Regions from separate parts of the Streptomyces sp. NPDC050211 genome, predicted to be linked through region 2. Evidence: riboswitches for the same ligand, from Rfam matches in the RefSeq annotation. Region 2 holds a riboswitch; each other region holds the start of a gene.
What was found. Region 2 has a riboswitch for thiamine pyrophosphate ahead of AB0I98_RS29050 (thiamine ABC transporter substrate-binding protein). Riboswitches for the same ligand answer to the same signal wherever they lie in the genome.
Positions count from the first base shown of each region.

Region 1 (4,465 bases), on a different contig from region 2:
GGTGTGTCCGAGGCGGTCGAGGAGGTACGCCACCCCGGCGAGGCCGTCGTAGAAGCCGGGCGGTGTCCCGTCGGGCGGCGGGTCGGTGTGATCCAGAAGCCATTGCTCGCCCTCCTCCCAGCGCCCGTTCCCCGTCTCGTCGAGGGCGTAGAGGACTCCGGCGGCGCCGTACGCCATGCCGAGCCCGCCGCCCTCGGAGAACTGGGCGATGTCGCCGGGCAGGAGCCGGTCGTCCCGGCCGGGCGTGGCGGAGCGGAGGATCGCCCGCACCATGGAGGCGGGGCCTTCCGGCCGGCCCGCGGGATCGGCGGGAAGTCGGCGCGCTACGCCGGGCTTCCGCTCACCCGCGAGGCCTTCCTCCCCGTCCGCCGGATCAGCGGGCAGCCAGCGCGCGGCATCGAACCGCTGGTCCTGGAGGTCGGCCCCTCCGCGGGCACCGCTGGGGTGCCCCACACCGTCGGCAGCCCGATGGCGAGCACCCAGCGCTCCGCCCTGCGGGGAGTCCTGCCGGTCCGCGGGATCGGCGGGGAGCCAGGGCGCGGGGCCGGACTTCCGCCCACCCGCGGCGCCTCCCTCCCGGCCCGCCGCATCAGCGGGAAGCCGGCGCGCGACGCCCGGCTGCCGCTCACCCGCAGGGCCTTCCTCCCCGCCCGCCGGATCAGCGCGGAGCCAAGACGCGACGCCCGGCTGCCGCTCACCCGTGATGACCCGGACCGCCTTGTCCAGGAACTCCCGCGGCAGGTCCGGGAATTGACCGGCCGCGATCTCGGCGAGGTGGGCGGCCTTGCGCCGGTCGACGACGAGCAGGGACGTCATGGGCAGGAAGAGCGCGAGCCGCAGACAGGCGAGGGCGTAGTGGTCGACGTCGTGGCCCGCGCGGTCGGCGGGGGCGGCGAAACCGGGGTGGGCGATGGTCTGGCCGTGGTGTTCGCCGACGGGCGTGGCGGCCTCGAAGTCGAGCAGGCGGACGGTCCGGTCGTCCGGCGCGAGCATGATGTTGAGGGGGTGCAGGTCGTTGAAGACCAGTCCGCGGTCGTGCACGGCGGCCACGGCGGTCTCGGTGGCGCGGTGCACCGCTAACGCCCAGCGGGTGTACGCGGCGACGGCGTCCGGGTCCGGTTCGGGCTGGAGCAGCGGATGGCGTTGCACGATCGCGGAGTTGAGGGTGCCGCCCGTCAGGAAGTCCATCACGAGGAAGCGGTGGTCGCCGAGGGTGAACCAGTCCCGTACTCCGGGTGCGACCCCCAGCCCGGTGAGCCGCTCCAGGGCCGCCTTCTCCCGTTCCAGGCGGGTCACGGCATCCGCTCCGTCCACGGTGAGTCCCGCGTACGGCCGGGCCTCCTTCAGTACGACCTGCTCGCCGGTCCGCACATCGGTGCCGGCGTAGACCCCGCCCCCGTTGGAGAAGTGCAGCGCCCGTTCGATGCGGTACGGCAGGTCGCGGGTGGTGGTGGCGTTCCGCGCGTCGAGGTGCGGGCGCAGGAACTCCGGGAGCGTCACCCACGCGGGGGGCCGGAAGGCGGGGTCCCGGCGGTCGGGGACCAGTCGGCCGTCCGGGTCCTCGACGGCGGGGACGACGACGCCGTTCTCGTCGACGCAGTGGCGTTCGGTGAAGCCGCCGTAGCGCACGTACAGCGGGCCCTCGTTCCAGCGCAGATCGCTGAGGATGGCGGGTCCGGGCTCGCCGGACAGCAGGTCGCCCAACTCCTTGAGAATCCGGTGGAGTTCGGTCTCGTCCGCCGGGTAGAGGGTGGCGAACTTGCCGCTGTCACCGCGGCTGGCGTACTTGGAGTTGCGCAGGAGCAGCGGCTGGGCGCCGGGCACGAGCTTGAAGGGGATGCCGCGCGGTACGCAGTAGTCCCACAGTCTGGCGGCGGTCTTCTCGGCGTTGTCGAGGCAGGCCGAGACGTGGATCTTCCAGCCCTGGCCCGGGAGCCCGGGGCACGGCGTGCCGTGCTCGTCGACCGGGGCGAGCTGAAGCCAGTCACCGGAGGTGAAGCTCCGCCAGCCTTCCGGGACCGGCCGCAGCGCGGCCTCAAACAGGGAGGCGGCGCCGACGGCGGACAGACGGTCCGGTGTCTCGTAGAAGATCCGGTCGGCGAGACAGTAGATCTCGTAGCGCCTGTCCATCGGCCCTCCTCGGGGGCGGCGTGGGTTCGAGAGTTCCACGCCGCCCGGCGAGGCGGACAGTCGCACATGTCATGAATCCGACATGCGAAATGCACGGGTCCCGGGCATACGAATGGCACACGAATGACCTACGAGACGGGTTCCCTTCGCCGGCATTACCCGGATCAGGTAACTGGGGGTCGCCTTCCGGTCGTCCCACTACTACGACCTTCCGGCCTCTCAGCCCGACCGTCGACGTCGGCAACGGCGGAGACTCACGCCTTCCGCCAGAGTCGGCTACTTCGGTTGGACTCCCTCACTCGTCCCGTAGGCCTACTACTAGGATAAAACGCCCAAGCCTCTACGGAACCCCCTGAATGGAAATTTTCCGAATATGGAACGAAGGTGATTACTGAGACACGAGTGAACACGACTGAAAGGCCCAGCAGATGCCGAAGTACCTCATCAAGGTCAGGTTGACCGTCGACGGGCTGAAGGGCCTGCTCAACGAGGGCGCAGCCGCGCGCCGCCAGGTCGTCGAGCGCATGGTCCAGGGACTCGGGGGCCGGCTCGAGTCGCAGTACTGGGCCTTCGGGGACGACGACGTCTACGTCACGGTGGAACTCCCGGACAACACCTCGGCGGCGGCCATCGGCCTGGTCACGTCGGCGGCGGGCGGCGTCCGCACGAGCACGGTCGTCCTCCTCTCCCCCGAAGAGATCGACGAGGCGATCCGACGGAACGTGGAGTACCGGGCCCCGGGCGCCTGACTCACCCCGGGTAGCGGGATGAGCGGCCCGGACCGCCGCCGCAGCCCTCGAGCGCGACGGCAGCCACGACAGCCGCGCTAATCCTCCGGCGGGAACACCGGCTCCCCGCTCCCCAGCAGCGTGATCATGATCGCCTCCACCGGGCAGCTCTCCGCCGCCTCCAGGATCTGTTCGTTGGCGTCCGTCTCGGGGTCGACGGGGTGGGACTGCCGTCCGGTGTCGAGGCGGAAGCCGTCCGGGGCGTGGTGGAGGCACTGGGCGGAGCCGATGCAGATGGAGCGGTCGACCTCGACCTGCCAGCGGTCGCCCATGGCGCTACGCCTCCCAGCCCGCCGGGAGATGGATCATCTTGTGTTCGAGATACTCGCCGTAGCCCTCCGGCCCGAACTCCCGGCCCAGCCCGCTGTTCTTGTAGCCGCCGAACGGGCCCAGCATGTCGAGGCTGAAGGTGTTCACCGAGTACGTGCCGGTACGGACCTGTCGCGCGACCTCGATGCCGTGCTCGACGTCCGCCGTCCAGACGCTGCCGGACAGCCCGTAGTCGGAGTCGTTCGCGATCTTCAGGGCCTCGTCCTCGTCGCCGTAGGGAAGGAGGCAGATCACGGGCCCGAAGATCTCCTCCCTCGCTATCCGCATCGAGTTGTCGACATCGCCGAAGAGCGTCGGCTCGACGTACCAGCCGCGCTCGAGGCCCGCCGGACGGCCGCCGCCCGTGAGGATCTTGGCGCCCTCCTCCTGGCCGATGCGGATGTAGTCGAGGTTGCGCTGCTGCTGGCGCTTCGCCACCAGCGGGCCGACCTGGGTGGCGGTGTCCAGCGGGTCGCCGACCACCAGCGCGCCCGCGGCGGCGGTGAGGGCCTCGGCGAACTCGTCGTAGCGGGAGCGCGGCAGCAGGATGCGGCTCTGGGCGACGCAGGCCTGCCCGTTGTTCATCCAGGCGGCGGGGACGATCCCGGCGACCGTCGTCTCGACGTCCGCGTCCGGCAGCACGACCGCCGCCGACTTGCCGCCCAGCTCCAGCGTCACGCGGGTGAGGTTGCGGGCGGCCACCTCCATCACGCGCTTGCCCGCGGCGACCGAGCCGGTGAAGGCGACCTTGTCGACGCCGGGGTGCCCGACCAGGTACTCGCTGACCTCGCGGTCGGCCGGCAGGATCGACAGCACGCCCTCCGGCAGCCCGGCCTCCTTCGCGATCTCGCCGAGGATGTAGGCGTCCAGCGGCGACTCGGGCGACGGCTTGAGCACGACCGTGCAGCCGGTGAGCAGCGCGGGCGCGAGCTTGGCGGCGGCGACGAACTGCGGGACGTTCCAGGGGACGACGGCCGCGACGACCCCGACGGGCTCGCGGCGCACGAGGATGCGGCCGAGCACACCGGTGCGCGTCTCCTCGTACACATAGTCCCGCGCGACGGTGATCGCGGCGTCCCAGACCATCATCGCGCCGAGTGCCTGGGCGAGGACGCTCCAGGAGTACGGCGATCCGTTCTCGGAGGAGATCACGCGGGCGATCTCCTCGTGCCGTACGGCGATCGCGTCCTTGATCCGGGCGACCACCGCGATCCGCTCGTCCAGCGACATCCGCGGCC
Region 1 covers NZ_JBFALC010000025.1:66,314-70,778, forward strand. Annotated here, with positions in the region: gene lanKC (class III lanthionine synthetase LanKC) at 1-2,130, opposite strand, end outside; TPP riboswitch at 2,255-2,437, opposite strand; gene AB0I98_RS24315 (GYD domain-containing protein) at 2,559-2,879, shown strand; gene AB0I98_RS24320 (ferredoxin) at 2,957-3,190, opposite strand; gene AB0I98_RS24325 (aldehyde dehydrogenase) at 3,195-4,465, opposite strand, start outside.
Region 1: another riboswitch for thiamine pyrophosphate. It lies ahead of lanKC (class III lanthionine synthetase LanKC); the one in region 2 lies ahead of AB0I98_RS29050 (thiamine ABC transporter substrate-binding protein).

Region 2 (4,465 bases):
GAGCGCGGGCAGGGACCTGGGTGCGGCCATAGGGGTCGGGGTCGGACTCGGTGCGGTGATCATCGCGTCGCTGTTCGTCGTCAAGGCCGTGTTCGTCGGTGTGATAGCGGTCGCCGTCGTGGTGGGCCTCTGGGAGCTGACGTCCCGGCTGCAGGAGCGCAAGGCCATCAAGGCGCCCCTCGTGCCGCTCGCGGTCGGCGGTGCGGCGATGGTCGTCGCCGGGTACGTCCGCGGTGCCGAGGGCGCGTGGGTGGCAATGGCGCTCACCGCGCTGGCGGTGCTCGTCTGGAGGATGACGGAACCGCCCGAGGGCTACCTCAAGGACGTCACGGCGGGCGTCTTCGCGGCCTTCTACATCCCGTTCCTCGCCACGTTCGTGGCCATGATGCTCACCGCGGACGACGGTGCGCGGCGGGTCCTCACGTTCCTGCTGCTGGCCGTCGTCAGCGACACGGGCGCGTACGCCGTCGGCTGGCGCTTCGGCCGGCACAAGCTCGCCCCGCGCATCAGCCCCGGCAAGACCCGCGAGGGCCTGCTCGGCGCGGTCGCCTTCGCCATGGCGGCGGGCGCGCTGTGCATGGAGTTCCTGATCGACGGCGGCACCTGGTGGCAGGGCCTGCTGCTGGGCCTCGCCGTCGCGGCCAGCGCCACGCTCGGCGACCTCGGCGAGTCCATGATCAAGCGGGACCTGGGCATCAAGGACATGGGCACGCTGCTGCCCGGTCATGGCGGCATCATGGACCGGCTGGATTCGCTGCTGCCGACGGCTCCGGTGGTGTGGCTGCTGATGGTGCTGTTCGTCGGATCTGCCTGACGGCACAGGAGTTTTACGGAGCCCTCGCCCCGGCATGGGGGGCGAGGGCTCTTCTCCTTGGCGTGCTGGCTCCTCTCCTTGGCGTGCCGGTCCGTGCGGTGGGACGATTCGGTTGTAAGCCCTCGACGAGGGACACTCCGGAACCCTCGAGGGGGCCGCCCTGGAAGGGGGCACCATGTCAGGCGTCCGAGAAACGATCGTCGTCGACCGCAGTCCCGAAGATGTCTACGCATACCTCAGCGACCCCTCCCACCTGCCGGAATGGCAGGAGAGCGCGGTCGCGGCGGAGCAGGTCGAGGAGGGCCCGCTGGGTCTCGGTTCCCACCTGAAGATCACCCGGCACATAGGCCGCCGCGACATTCCGATGACCATGGAGGTCACCGAGTACGATCCGCCGCGCATCTGGGGGCTGCAGGGTATCGACGGGCCCGTCAGGGGCCATGTCCACGGTGAGATAGACCCGATCGACGAGGGCCGCCGCTCCCGCGTGACCTTGGAGGTCGACGTCGAAGGGCACGGCATCGGCAAGGTCCTCGTGCCCCTCGTGGTCCGCCCACAGGTCCGCAAGGAACTCCCCCGCAACGAGCAGCACCTCAAGGACCGGCTGGAAAACCCCACCCCATAGCCCGTCCGGGGGCACGGAAACGATCTGCGACACTTGAGAAATCATGCCCAAGCCCGGAGAACTCACTTTCGTCGCCCCCCGCGGAGCCCAGAAGCCGCCGCGGCATCTTGCCGATCTGTCGCCTGCCGAGCGCAAGGAGGCTGTTGCCGCGATCGGGGAGAAGCCGTTTCGCGCCAAGCAGCTCTCGCAGCACTACTTCGCGCGGTACGCGCACGACCCGGCGCAGTGGACCGACATCCCGGCCGCGGCGCGCGGCAAGCTGCAGGAGGCGCTGCTTCCGGAGCTGATGACGGTCGTACGGCATCTGTCGACGGACCAGGACACCACGCGCAAGACGCTGTGGCGGCTGTTCGACGGGACGCTGGTCGAGTCGGTGCTCATGCGGTATCCGGACCGGGTGACGATGTGCATCAGCTCGCAGGCGGGCTGCGGTATGAACTGTCCGTTCTGCGCCACCGGGCAGGCAGGCCTCGACCGGAATCTGTCCACCGCCGAGATCGTGCACCAGATCGTGGACGGGATGCGGGCGCTCAGGGACGGCGAGATTCCCGGAGGGCCCGCGCGGCTGTCCAACATCGTCTTCATGGGCATGGGCGAGCCGCTCGCCAACTACAAGCGGGTCGTGGGTGCCATTCGCGCGCTCACCGACCCCGAACCCGACGGGCTCGGGCTCTCGCAGCGCGGGATCACCGTCTCCACCGTCGGGCTCGTCCCGGCCATCCACCGGTTCGCCGACGAGGGCTTCAAGTGCCGGCTCGCGATCTCGCTGCACGCGCCGGACGACGAGCTGCGCGACACCCTCGTACCGGTCAACACCCGGTGGAAGGTGCGCGAGGTGCTCGAGGCCGGATGGGAGTACGCGGCCCGGTCCGGGCGCCGGCTGTCCATCGAGTACGCGCTGATCCGGGACATCAACGACCAGGCCTGGCGCGGTGACCGGCTCGGACGGCTGCTCAAGGGCAGGCCGGTGCATGTGAATCTGATCCCGCTGAACCCGACGCCGGGCTCGAAGTGGACGGCCTCCCGTCCGGAGGACGAGAAGGCGTTCGTCGAGGCGATCGCCGCGCATGGTGTGCCGGTGACGGTCCGGGATACCCGTGGTCAGGAGATCGACGGGGCGTGTGGTCAGCTCGCGGCCACCGAGAGGTAGTCTGATCGACGTCGGTACATCGACGTCGGTACAACTTCATATCCAATTCATTTTCCGACAGGGGAGCGCCACAGCGCTGAGAGTGCGGCAGCCATAGTTCCGGCGGGCCGCAGACCCTCTGAACCTCGCCCAGGTCATTCTGGGTAGGAAGTTCGGTCTTCACTCATGAGAACCACGAACAAGTACATAGCCGTGGCCGTCGGGCTGGGCCTCGTCACGCTGTCCGCGTGCGGATCGTCGTCCGACTCCGCCGGCGGCGACTCCAAGACCGTCACGCTCGTCAGCCACGACTCCTGGGCCGTCTCCAAGAGCGTCATCGCCGAGTTTGAGAAGAAGTCCGGGTACCAGGTCAAGGTCCTGGAGGACGGCGACGCCGGGCAGGCCGTCAACAAGGCGATCCTGACCAAGGACAACCCGCAGGGCGACGTCTTCTTCGGCGTCGACAACACCCTGCTCTCGCGGGCCCTCGACAACGACCTCTTCCAGTCGTACGAGGCGAAGGGCGCCGACCAGATCAAGCCCGAGTACCGGGTCGACGAGGACGAGCACCGCGTCACGCCCGTCGACACCGGCGACATCTGCGTCAACTACGACAAGGCGTACTTCAGCAAGCACAAGCTGACCCCGCCCACCTCCTTCGACGACCTGATCAAGCCGGCCTACAAGAACCTCCTCGTCACCGAGAACGCGTCCACCTCCTCACCGGGACTGGGCTTCCTCCTCGGGACCGCCGCCAAGTACGGCGACGACGGCTGGCAGGACTACTGGAAGAAGCTGAAGGCCAACGGCGTGAAGGTCGTCGACGGCTGGGAGCAGGCCTACAACGAGGAGTTCTCCGGTTCCGCGGGCGGCAAGAAGGCCAAGGCCGACCGGCCGCTCGTCGTCTCGTACGCCTCCTCGCCGCCCGCCGAGGTCATCTACGCCGACCCGAAGCCGGCCACCGCGCCGACCGGCGTCGCGACCGGCACCTGCTTCCGGCAGGTCGAGTACGCGGGGCTGCTGAGCAACGCGGGGAACACCGAGGGCGGCAAGGCACTCCTCGACTTCATGCTCACCAAGACGTTCCAGGACGACATGCCGCTGAACATGTTCGTCTACCCGGTGCGTGAAGGCGCCCAGGTGCCCGAGGAGTTCACCAAGTACGGTCCGCAGGCCGAGGATCCCGAGACCATGGACCCGGCGAAGATCGCCGACAACCGTGACGACTGGGTCAAGTCATGGACCTCGCTCGTACTGAAGTAGCCCCCGAAGTAGCCTCCGTCCGCAGGAAGTACGCGACGCGGCTCGGGCTCATGGCCGTGCCCGTCGCGTTCTTCGCGGTCTTCTTCGCCTACCCCGTCGCCGCGATCCTCGCGCGCGGACTCCATGTCGACGGAGCCTGGCAACTCGCCCGGATCTGGGACGTGGTGGCGCAGTCGGACATCCGTCATGTCCTGTGGTTCACCACCTGGCAGGCCCTCGCCTCCACCGCGCTCACCCTCCTCGTGGCGCTGCCCGGCGCCTACGTCTTCGCCCGTTTCGACTTCCCGGGCAAGCACGTTCTGCGGGCGATCGTCACGGTCCCCTTCGTGTTGCCGACGGTCGTCGTCGGTACGGCGTTCCTGGCGCTGGTGGGCCGTGGCGGGCTGCTGGACGAGCTGTGGGGCGTACGGCTGGACACGACCGTGTGGGCGATCCTGCTGGCGCATGTCTTCTTCAACTACGCGGTCGTCGTACGGACGGTCGGCGGACTCTGGGGGCAACTCGACCCGCGGCAGGAAGAGGCCGCGCGGATGCTCGGGGCGTCGCCGCTCAAGGCCTGGCGTCATATCACCCTCCCGGCGCTGGCGCCGGCCGTGGCCGCCGCCGTGCTGATGGTGTTCCTGTTCACCTTCAC
Region 2 covers NZ_JBFALC010000034.1:18,252-22,716, forward strand. Annotated here, with positions in the region: gene AB0I98_RS29035 (phosphatidate cytidylyltransferase) at 1-814, shown strand, start outside; gene AB0I98_RS29040 (SRPBCC family protein) at 990-1,439, shown strand; gene rlmN (23S rRNA (adenine(2503)-C(2))-methyltransferase RlmN) at 1,483-2,589, shown strand; TPP riboswitch at 2,639-2,757, shown strand; gene AB0I98_RS29050 (thiamine ABC transporter substrate-binding protein) at 2,755-3,831, shown strand; gene AB0I98_RS29055 (iron ABC transporter permease) at 3,882-4,465, shown strand, end outside.

Region 3 (4,465 bases), on a different contig from region 2:
GGCGGTGACCGGCTCCCGGTGGCCGCTCCCCTCACCGCTTGCGGCGTCGCCCCTTCCCGCCTCGTGTCGGAGCCGCGACAGTGGCGCCGGAAGGAGCGGCCTGCTCTCCTCCCTGGCGGTCGGCCGAGACCATCAGCGCCGCGAGCGCCGTAGTGACCGGCACCGACGCGACGAGACCGATCGAGCCCACCAGCGTGCGCACGATCTCCTCCGCGACCAACTCGCTGTTGGCAACAGTGCCGACGCTGCTCTGCGCGATCGAGAAGAGCAGCAGCAGCGGCAGCGCGGCGCCCGCATAGGCGAGGACGAGCGTATTGACCACCGATGCGATGTGGTCGCGTCCAATGCGGATGCCCGCGCGATACAGCCCGCGCCAGCCCATCGTCGGGTTGGCCTCGTGCAGCTCCCAGACCGCTGACGTCTGCGTGACCGTCACGTCGTCGAGCACACCGAGCGAACCGATGATGATGCCGGCGAGCAGCAGACCACTCATGTCGATCGACGGATAGAGGCCGTGGATCAGACCGGTGTTGTCATCCGTGTTGCCGGTGAGCGCGGCCCAGTCGATGAACAGTGAGCCCAGGATGCCGATCAGCAGCAGCGAGATGAGGGTGCCGAGCACCGCCACCGAGGTTCTCGCGGACAGGCCGTGGCACAGGTACAGGGCGACCAGCATGATGGCGCTCGCCCCGATCACCGCCACGACCAGCGGGTTCGAGCCCTGGAGGATGGCGGGCAGGATGAAGAAGTTCAGCACCAGGAAGCTGATGGCCAGGGCGACCAGTGCCATGACGCCCCGCAACCGTCCGACGACCACGACGGCGAGGGCGAAGATCCCGGCAAGCAGCATCATCGGAAGACGACGGTTCACATCGGTGACCGAGTACTGCAAGTCCCTGGGTGCGGAGGGCTCGTAGGCGACGACGACCTTCTGGCCCTCGTCCAGCTGCCGCGACTGGTCCGGCTGCACGATCTCGGTGAACGTACGGCCCTTGTCCTTGCCCGTGTCGACCCGGATCGTCGCCTTCTTGCAGGTGCCGTTCGCCTGCTGCTGCGCCGAGGAACCCTCCGCGGTGGAGGTGTCACCGGTCGGGGTCTCACCCGAGGCGTTGACGTCCTTGCAGCTGACCTCGTCCACCTTGGTGACTGTGGCCTGCTGCGTCTGCCGGTCGAAGCCGACCCCGGTGCGCTCGTGCGGCGGCGCTCCGCCGGGCCACAACACTGCGAGCCCTACGACCACGGCCGCGGCGAACGGGATGAGGATCGCCGCGATGATCTTGCGCAGATGCTGGGAGACGGGCGCCGCGGGACCGTGACTGTGCGAGTGGCCATGTCCGCCACCACCGCCGCCCCCGGGTCCGTGTCCGCCCCCGCCGCCGTGATCGTGGCCGCCACCGGCCCCCGAACTCTGGCCGGGTCCGGCGTCGGAGGCGGGCCCGTGCTCATGCCAGTCGCCGGATCTGGTTCCGGCTCCAGTCTCGCGACCGCCGCCGGAAACAGGCCCGCTTCCACGGCTGTTGCCGTTCGCGGGGCCGCTTCCGGAGCCGGGGCCGCGGGGCGGCTCGGGCGGTGGGTACGGGGACTGATGCGTCGTGGTCACCGCCCGATCATCGCAAGAACGGCCGGGGCCCACTGTTCAGCGCGCCCGAATTGACGCTAGCGTGTAGGCACCTTTGTACACGCGGGAGCTCGGAGCACCGGGCTGAGAGGGCGCTGACCTCCGTCTTCGCAATGTTTCACGTGGAACGTCATCGGATTCGAGTGATGTTCCCCATGAAACGGCGGCAGACGGAAACCGCTGCGTCGACCGCTGAACCTGTTACCGGGTAATGCCGGCGTAGGGAGTAGGTCTCATGACCATCAAGGACACACGCACGCCTGCCTCCACGCAGAACGCGACGGACGGTCCGTCGCCGACTCCGACCAGCGAGGAGGCCGGGAAGTCCATCGGCTGGCACAAGGCGTACATCGAGGGCTCACGCCCTGATCTGCGCGTGCCGGTCCGCCAGGTGCACCTCACCAACGGGCAGTCGGTCACGCTGTACGACACCTCCGGCCCGTACACCGATCCGCTCGTCGACACCGACGTCCGCCGGGGGCTCGCCCCGCTGCGAGAGAACTGGATCGTCGCCCGCGGCGACACCGAGGAGTACGCGGGCCGTCCCGTCCGCCCCGAGGACGACGGCATCAAGCACACCTCGCCGCGCGGCGGCCTGCGCAACCTCGACGCGGTCTTCCCCGGACGGCCACGCCAGCCGCGCCGCAGCCGCGACGACAAGGCCGTCACCCAGCTCGCCTACGCGCGCCGGGGCGAGATCACGCCCGAAATGGAGTTCGTGGCCGTCCGGGAGGAGGTTTCGCCCGAAGTGGTCCGTGAGGAGATCGCGGCGGGCCGGGCCGTGCTGCCCGCGAACGTCAACCACCCGGAGATCGAGCCGATGATCATCGGCAAGCGGTTCCTGGTGAAGGTCAACGCCAACATCGGCAACTCCGCGGTCACTTCCTCCATCGAGGAGGAGGTCGAGAAGATGACCTGGGCGACCCGCTGGGGCGCCGACACGGTCATGGACCTGTCCACCGGCCGCAATATCCACACGACCCGTGAGTGGGTGCTGCGCAACTCCCCCGTCCCCATCGGCACGGTCCCCCTCTACCAGGCCCTGGAAAAGGTCGACGGCCGCGCCGAGGAGCTGACCTGGGAGATCTACAAGGACACGGTCATCGAACAGGCCGAACAGGGCGTGGACTACATGACCGTCCACGCGGGCGTTCGCCTGCCGTTCGTACCGCTCACCGCCAACCGCAAGACCGGCATCGTCTCGCGCGGCGGCTCGATCATGGCGGCGTGGTGCCTGGCGCACCACAAGGAATCGTTCCTCTACGAGAACTTCGAGGAACTCTGCGAGATCCTCGCCGCCTACGACGTCACGTACTCGCTCGGCGACGGTCTGCGGCCCGGCTCCATCGCGGACGCCAATGACGAGGCGCAGTTCGCGGAACTCCGAACTCTCGGGGAACTCAACCAGATCGCGAAGCGTTTCAACGTACAGACCATGATCGAGGGCCCGGGACATGTCCCGATGCACAAGATCAAGGAGAACATCGACCTTCAGCAGGAGATCTGCGATGAAGCTCCGTTCTATACGCTCGGCCCGCTGACGACGGACGTCGCGCCGGCGTACGACCACATCACTTCCGGCATCGGTGCCGCGATGATCGCCTGGTGGGGCACGGCCATGCTCTGCTATGTCACGCCCAAGGAGCACTTGGGCCTGCCCAACCGTGACGACGTCAAGACCGGCGTCATCACCTACAAGATCGCCGCCCACGCAGCCGACCTCGCCAAGGGGCACCCCGGTGCACAGGAGTGGGACGACGCGCTGTCCGACGCACGCTTCGAGTTCCGATGGGAGGACCAGTTCAACCTCGCCCTGGACCCGGACACGGCCCGGGAGTTCCACGACGAGACCTTGCCGGCCGAGCCGGCCAAGACCGCTCACTTCTGCTCGATGTGCGGGCCGAAGTTCTGCTCGATGAAGATCTCCCAGGACATCCGCCGTGAGCACGGCAGCACCAAGTCGGAGATCGAGGAGGGTATGGCCCAGAAGTCGAAGGAGTTCGCTGACGCGGGCAACCGTGTGTACCTGCCGATCGCGAACTGACGTCGACGTCCGGAACAGGCCGTCCGCAGCCCCGTGTTCGGCTTGCGCTCCCCTCCGTGGGGGCGCAAGCCGAGGGGCATCATGCCGGAGCGGGCTTACTCCGGCTGGTGCTCCGGGCCTCCGAAATCCGGGCTGGTGTAGTCCGGGCTGCTGAAGCTCGGGCGGTGGCCCGGGGCGGGGCCGTCGTCGGGGCTGCTGAAGCCCGGGCGGTTGTAGCCGAGATGCGGCATGCGGCTGGTGGTCGCCCGCGGTGCCGTGCGGTGCAGTGCCGCGGCGGCGCCGGGTTCGGCCAGTGCGTCGCGCAGGAACGGCAGGATGCCGCGTTCCAGCAGGGCCTCGCGCCAGGCTTCCCTGGCCCTGGCCACCTCCCCGCTCAGCTTGCCGTAAGGGCCGGTGTCGAGCGAGGGCCTGTTGCGCAGGGCGGTGATCAGCAGCCCGACGGCGGCGACAAGGATCGCGACCGCCGTCACGGCGCCGAACACCCATCCGGTGGTCAGCATGGTCTGGGCGAACTGCGGCGCGGGGTCCAGCATCTTCAGGATGTAGCCCACGAGCAGGAAGATCGCCGCTGCGGTTCCGGCGAGGACGGGTGCCAGGACCGCGACGACGGCGACGGCGCCCGCGCCGGCGGTCTCGGCGACCTCGCCCATGGTGGCGGCGAGCCCCACCGTGTTCGCGGCCGGCTCCGTGGAACCGGATTCGCGGACGGACGGCGGGGTGGACGGCGCCGGCTGGCGCAGTTCCTCGCGGACCTTCACGTAGTGCTGGTACTCGGTGGCCGCCGCCGCGGTGATGATCGCGGA
Region 3 covers NZ_JBFALC010000013.1:39,010-43,474, reverse strand. Annotated here, with positions in the region: gene AB0I98_RS16345 (YibE/F family protein) at 32-1,600, opposite strand; TPP riboswitch at 1,672-1,861, shown strand; gene thiC (phosphomethylpyrimidine synthase ThiC) at 1,854-3,662, shown strand; gene AB0I98_RS16335 (hypothetical protein) at 3,758-4,465, opposite strand, start outside.
Region 3: another riboswitch for thiamine pyrophosphate. It lies ahead of thiC (phosphomethylpyrimidine synthase ThiC); the one in region 2 lies ahead of AB0I98_RS29050 (thiamine ABC transporter substrate-binding protein).

Region 4 (4,465 bases), on a different contig from region 2:
ACACGTCGACGCGCGGGTCGGTGGTGCCGTGCTCGATCTGCTCGGGGGCGAGATAGGAAACCGTGCCGAGGACCGCGCCGGTGGTGTTGGTGACCGTGTCCACGGCCCGCACCAGCCCGAAGTCGGCGACCTTGACCCGGCCGTCGTCTCCTATCAGCACGTTCTCCGGCTTCATGTCCCGGTGCACGAAACCGGCGCGGTGCGCGGCGCCCAGCGCGGCGAGCACCGGCTCCAGGATGTCGAACGCGGCGCGCGGCTGGAGCGCCCCGCGTTCGCGCAGCACGTCACGGAGCGTGCAGCCCGCGACGTACTCCATGGCCAGATAGACGTACGACCCGTCGGTCCCCTGGTCGAAGACCTGCACCACGTTCGGATGAGCCAGCCGCGCCACGGACTTCGCCTCGCGGATGAACCGCTCCACGAAGGAGCCGTCGGCCGCGAGCGTGGGGTGCATCACCTTGAGGGCGAGGACACGGTCGAGCCGGGTGTCCACGGCCCGGTAGACCGTGGCCATCCCGCCGACGGCGATCCGCGCGTCCACGCGATAGCGGCCGTCGAGCACCTGCCCGACCAACGGGTCCTGAAGGGTCGTATCCACGCAGGTGAGTCTACGAGCCACCGCTGACACAACCGCCGTTTCGGTCGTGATAGGGGCTCTACTGCAGCCGAGCTGTGACGCACGTCGCACGTACGGGATCAGAAGGCGGGGCGCTCGGGGTCCAGCCGTGCCATGCCCTCCGCCGGAGAGGACGCCTCCGCGAAGTGACGGCGCGGAATCCGCCCAGCCCGATAAGCCAGCCGCCCCGCCTCCACCCCGCTCCTCATGGCGGCGGCCATCAGCGCCGGCTCCTGCGCCCGCGTCACCGCCGAGGCGAGCATCACACCGGCGCACCCCAGCTCCATCGCGAGCGCCGCGTCCGACGCCGTACCGGCTCCCGCGTCCAGAATCACCGGCACGCGCGCGTGCTCCACGATCAGCTGGAAGTTGTGCGGGTTGCGGATGCCGAGTCCGGAGCCGATGGGCGAGCCGAGCGGCATGATCGCGGCGCAGCCGGCGTCCTCCAGCTTCCGTGCCAGCACCGGGTCGTCGTTGGTGTACGGCAGCACCGTGAACCCGTCGTCCACCAGCGTCTCGGCCGCCTCCAGCAGCTCGATCGGGTCGGGCAGCAGGGTGCGCTCGTCGGCGATGACCTCCAGCTTGACCAGGTCGGTGCCGAGCGCCTCCCGGGCCAGCCGGGCGGTGAGCACGGCTTCTCCGGCGGTGAAGCAGCCCGCCGTGTTCGGCAGCACCCGGATGCCGAGCCGCTCCAGCACCGACAGCACCGAACCGTGCACATCGGGGTTCACCCGCCGCATCGCGACCGTCGTCAGCTCCGTGCCGGAGGCGACGAGCGCCCGCTCAAGGACCTCCAGGCTGGGCGCACCGCCCGTCCCCATGATGAGACGGGACGAGAAGGCCGTACCGCCGATGACAAAGGGATCGTCAGCCATGGTCAGCCTCCTTGGACGGCGGTGAGGACTTCGACGCGGTCTCCCTCGGAGAGGGACGTGGCGGACCACTCCGCGCGCGGGACGACGGTTTCGTTCAGGGCGGCGGCCACTCCGGAGGGCGCCGCGGTGAGGGACTTCACGAGGGTGTCGAGGGCGGTGCCGTCGGTGACCTCCCGACGCTCACCGTTGATCCAGACGATCATGCGGGCAGCTCCGTGAGTGCGCCGAAGCGCTTCGGGGTGAAGGGGCGGGCCTCGTCCGGGAGTTCACCGGTGGCCAGCGCGTGGGCCATGGCGTCGCCGGTGACCGGTGTGAGCAGCACGCCGTTGCGGTAGTGGCCGGTGGCCAGCAGGAGTCCCGGGAGGTCCGTCGGGCCGAGCAGCGGCGCGTTGTCGGGGGAGCAGGGGCGCAGTCCGGCCCGGGTCTCCGTCAGCGGCAGCTCGGTGAGGCCGGGGACCAGCTCGTGCGCGTCGCGCAGCAGCTCGTAGACGCCGCCCGCCGTCACCGTCGTGTCCCAGCCCAGCTCCTCGCTGGTCGCGCCGATGACCAGCTCGCCGTTCGCGCGCGGCACCAGGTAGACATGGCTGCCGCGGACCACGGCGCGCACGGTCCGGCTCAGGAACGGCGCGCACCGCTCCGGCACGGTCAGCCGCACCACCTGCCCCTTCACGGGCCGTACCGGCGGCAGTACGTCCTCCGGGACGCCCGCGAGCCGCCCGCTCAGGCTGCCCGCGGCGAGGACGACCTGCCCCGCGCCCACGGCCCTGCCGTCGCGCGTGACGACACCGGCCGCCCGCTCCCGTACGACCGACAGCCGCTCGGCCCAGGTCCGGTGGAAGACCACTCCGGCCCGCTCGCACACGGCCACCAGCGCACCGGCGAGGCGCCGCGGGTCGATCTGGTGGTCGCCGTCGACGCGCAGCCCGCCGCGCACACCGGGCGCGAGCATCGGCTCCAGACGCCGGCACTCCCGCCCGGACAGCCACTCGGAGTCCAGCCCCGACGCCCGTTGCAGCGCGTGCAGTTCGCGCAGATGGGCGCGGTCGTCGGCGTCCAGGGCGACGGCGAGCGTGCCGCACTGGCGGTAGCCGAGGTCGTGGCCGGTCAGCTCGGTGAGCTCGGCCGCGAAGTCCGGGTAGCGGCGGGCCGAGGCGAGGTTCAGGCCGAGCAGGGTCTGCTCGCCGTAGTGCAGTTCCGTGACGGCGGCCAGCATCCCGGCCGCCACCTGCGCGGCTCCGCCGCCCGGCTCGGGATCCACGACGGCCGTGGCGAACCCGCGCTGCGCGGCCCGCCACGCCGTGACCAGGCCGATGATTCCGCCCCCGATGACAAGGACGTCCGCGGTGTCGGACGTGGCGTTGTCGAACGTAGCTGTGTCGGACGTATGCGACATGGGCGTCCAGCCCCTCCCTTCGCCGGCATGACCCGGATCAGGTTCGTACGGTCGGAGGCCGCCAGCCTCCCTCTCAGCCCGGTGCGTCCGGGCTCCCGCGAGTGCTCTACGTTGGCCACCCTAGCCCTTGGTTCCGCGCCTCTGTAAGGGAGCCTCTTGTCATGCCCCGCTCGCTCGACGGCCTCGTCCTGGCGCCTGTCGCCGACCAAGCCCCAGGTCAGGTGGGTACGCGCACGCGGTTCACCTACCACGAGGAGGACGGGACGATCTGGGCCGAGTACGCGGGCGGGGACGTCGTACGCGGGCATCTGGTGGGTACCCGTGAGGGCGACCGCCTCGACTTCCGGTACGTGCAGCTCAAGGGCGACGGGACGACGTCCTCCGGGCACTGCGTGTCGACGGTCGTGGAGCTGCCGGACGGCCGGGTGCGGCTCAAAGAGACCTGGGAGTGGGAGTCGCAGCCGGGCAGCGGGACGAGTGTGGTGGAGCAGGTCGACGAGGATTGTGGAGCAGGTCACTGAACCCGGCCGCTGACTGACGGATCGTCAGTTGTCTATGGTGATCAGGTGAGCGAGCAGACGCAGCAACGAGGCACGTCACAGCCGCGACGCGTGGTCGTGGCCGGCGCGGGCATGGCCGGGGTGCAGACGGCCGTCGCCCTGCGCGAAATGGGCTTCACCGGCACCGTGACGCTGATCGGCGCCGAGCCGCACCAGCCGTACGACCGGCCGCCGCTGTCCAAGGCCGTACTGCTCGGCAAGGCCGAGGGCTCCGCCTTCGACGTGGACTTCGAAGCGCTCGGCATCGAACTGCAGCTGGGGCGCGAGGTGCTGGGTGTGCGCCCCGCCGACCACGAGCTGGACACCGAGGCCGGGCCTGTCCCGTACGACGTCCTGGTCCTCGCCACCGGTGCGGAACCGATCCGGCTGCCGGGCGCCGAGGGCGTCCCCGGCGTCCATCTGCTGCGCACCCTGGACGACGCCGAGCGGCTGCGGCCGGTGCTCGCCCGGCAGCACGACATCGTGGTCGTCGGCGCGGGCTGGATCGGCGCGGAGTTCGCCACGGCGGCGCGCGAGGCGGGCTGCGCGGTGACCGTCGTGGAGGCCGCCGACCGGCCGCTCGCGGGAGCGCTGCCCGCCGAGGTGGCCGCGCCGATGGCCGCCTGGTACGCCGACAGCGGCGCGGTGCTGCGGACGCACGCGCGCGTGGAGCGCGTCGAGCCCGGCACGGTCGTCCTCGACGACGGCTCACGGCTGCCCGCGGACGCGGTCGTGGTCGGCATCGGCGCCCGGCCCGCCACCGCCTGGCTCGCCGGTTCGGACATCAAGCTGGGCAAGCACGGCGAGGTCGTGGCCGACGACCGGCTGCAGACCTCCGTCCCGGACGTCTACGCGGTCGGCGACTGCGCCTCCTTCCCTTCGGGAAGGTATGGCGAGCGCCTGCTGGTCCACCACTGGGACAACGCCCTCCAGGGGCCGCGCACGGTCGCGGCGAACATCATCGGCGAGGCCCCCGCGGTGTACGACCCGGTCCCGTACTTCTGGTCGGAGCAGTTCGGCCGCTTCGTCCAGTACGCCGGTC
Region 4 covers NZ_JBFALC010000043.1:19,490-23,954, reverse strand. Annotated here, with positions in the region: gene pknB (Stk1 family PASTA domain-containing Ser/Thr kinase) at 1-598, opposite strand, end outside; gene AB0I98_RS33100 (thiazole synthase) at 697-1,491, opposite strand; gene thiS (sulfur carrier protein ThiS) at 1,494-1,694, opposite strand; gene thiO (glycine oxidase ThiO) at 1,691-2,884, opposite strand; TPP riboswitch at 2,882-2,993, opposite strand; gene AB0I98_RS33085 (hypothetical protein) at 3,046-3,405, shown strand; gene AB0I98_RS33080 (FAD-dependent oxidoreductase) at 3,451-4,465, shown strand, end outside.
Region 4: another riboswitch for thiamine pyrophosphate. It lies ahead of thiO (glycine oxidase ThiO); the one in region 2 lies ahead of AB0I98_RS29050 (thiamine ABC transporter substrate-binding protein).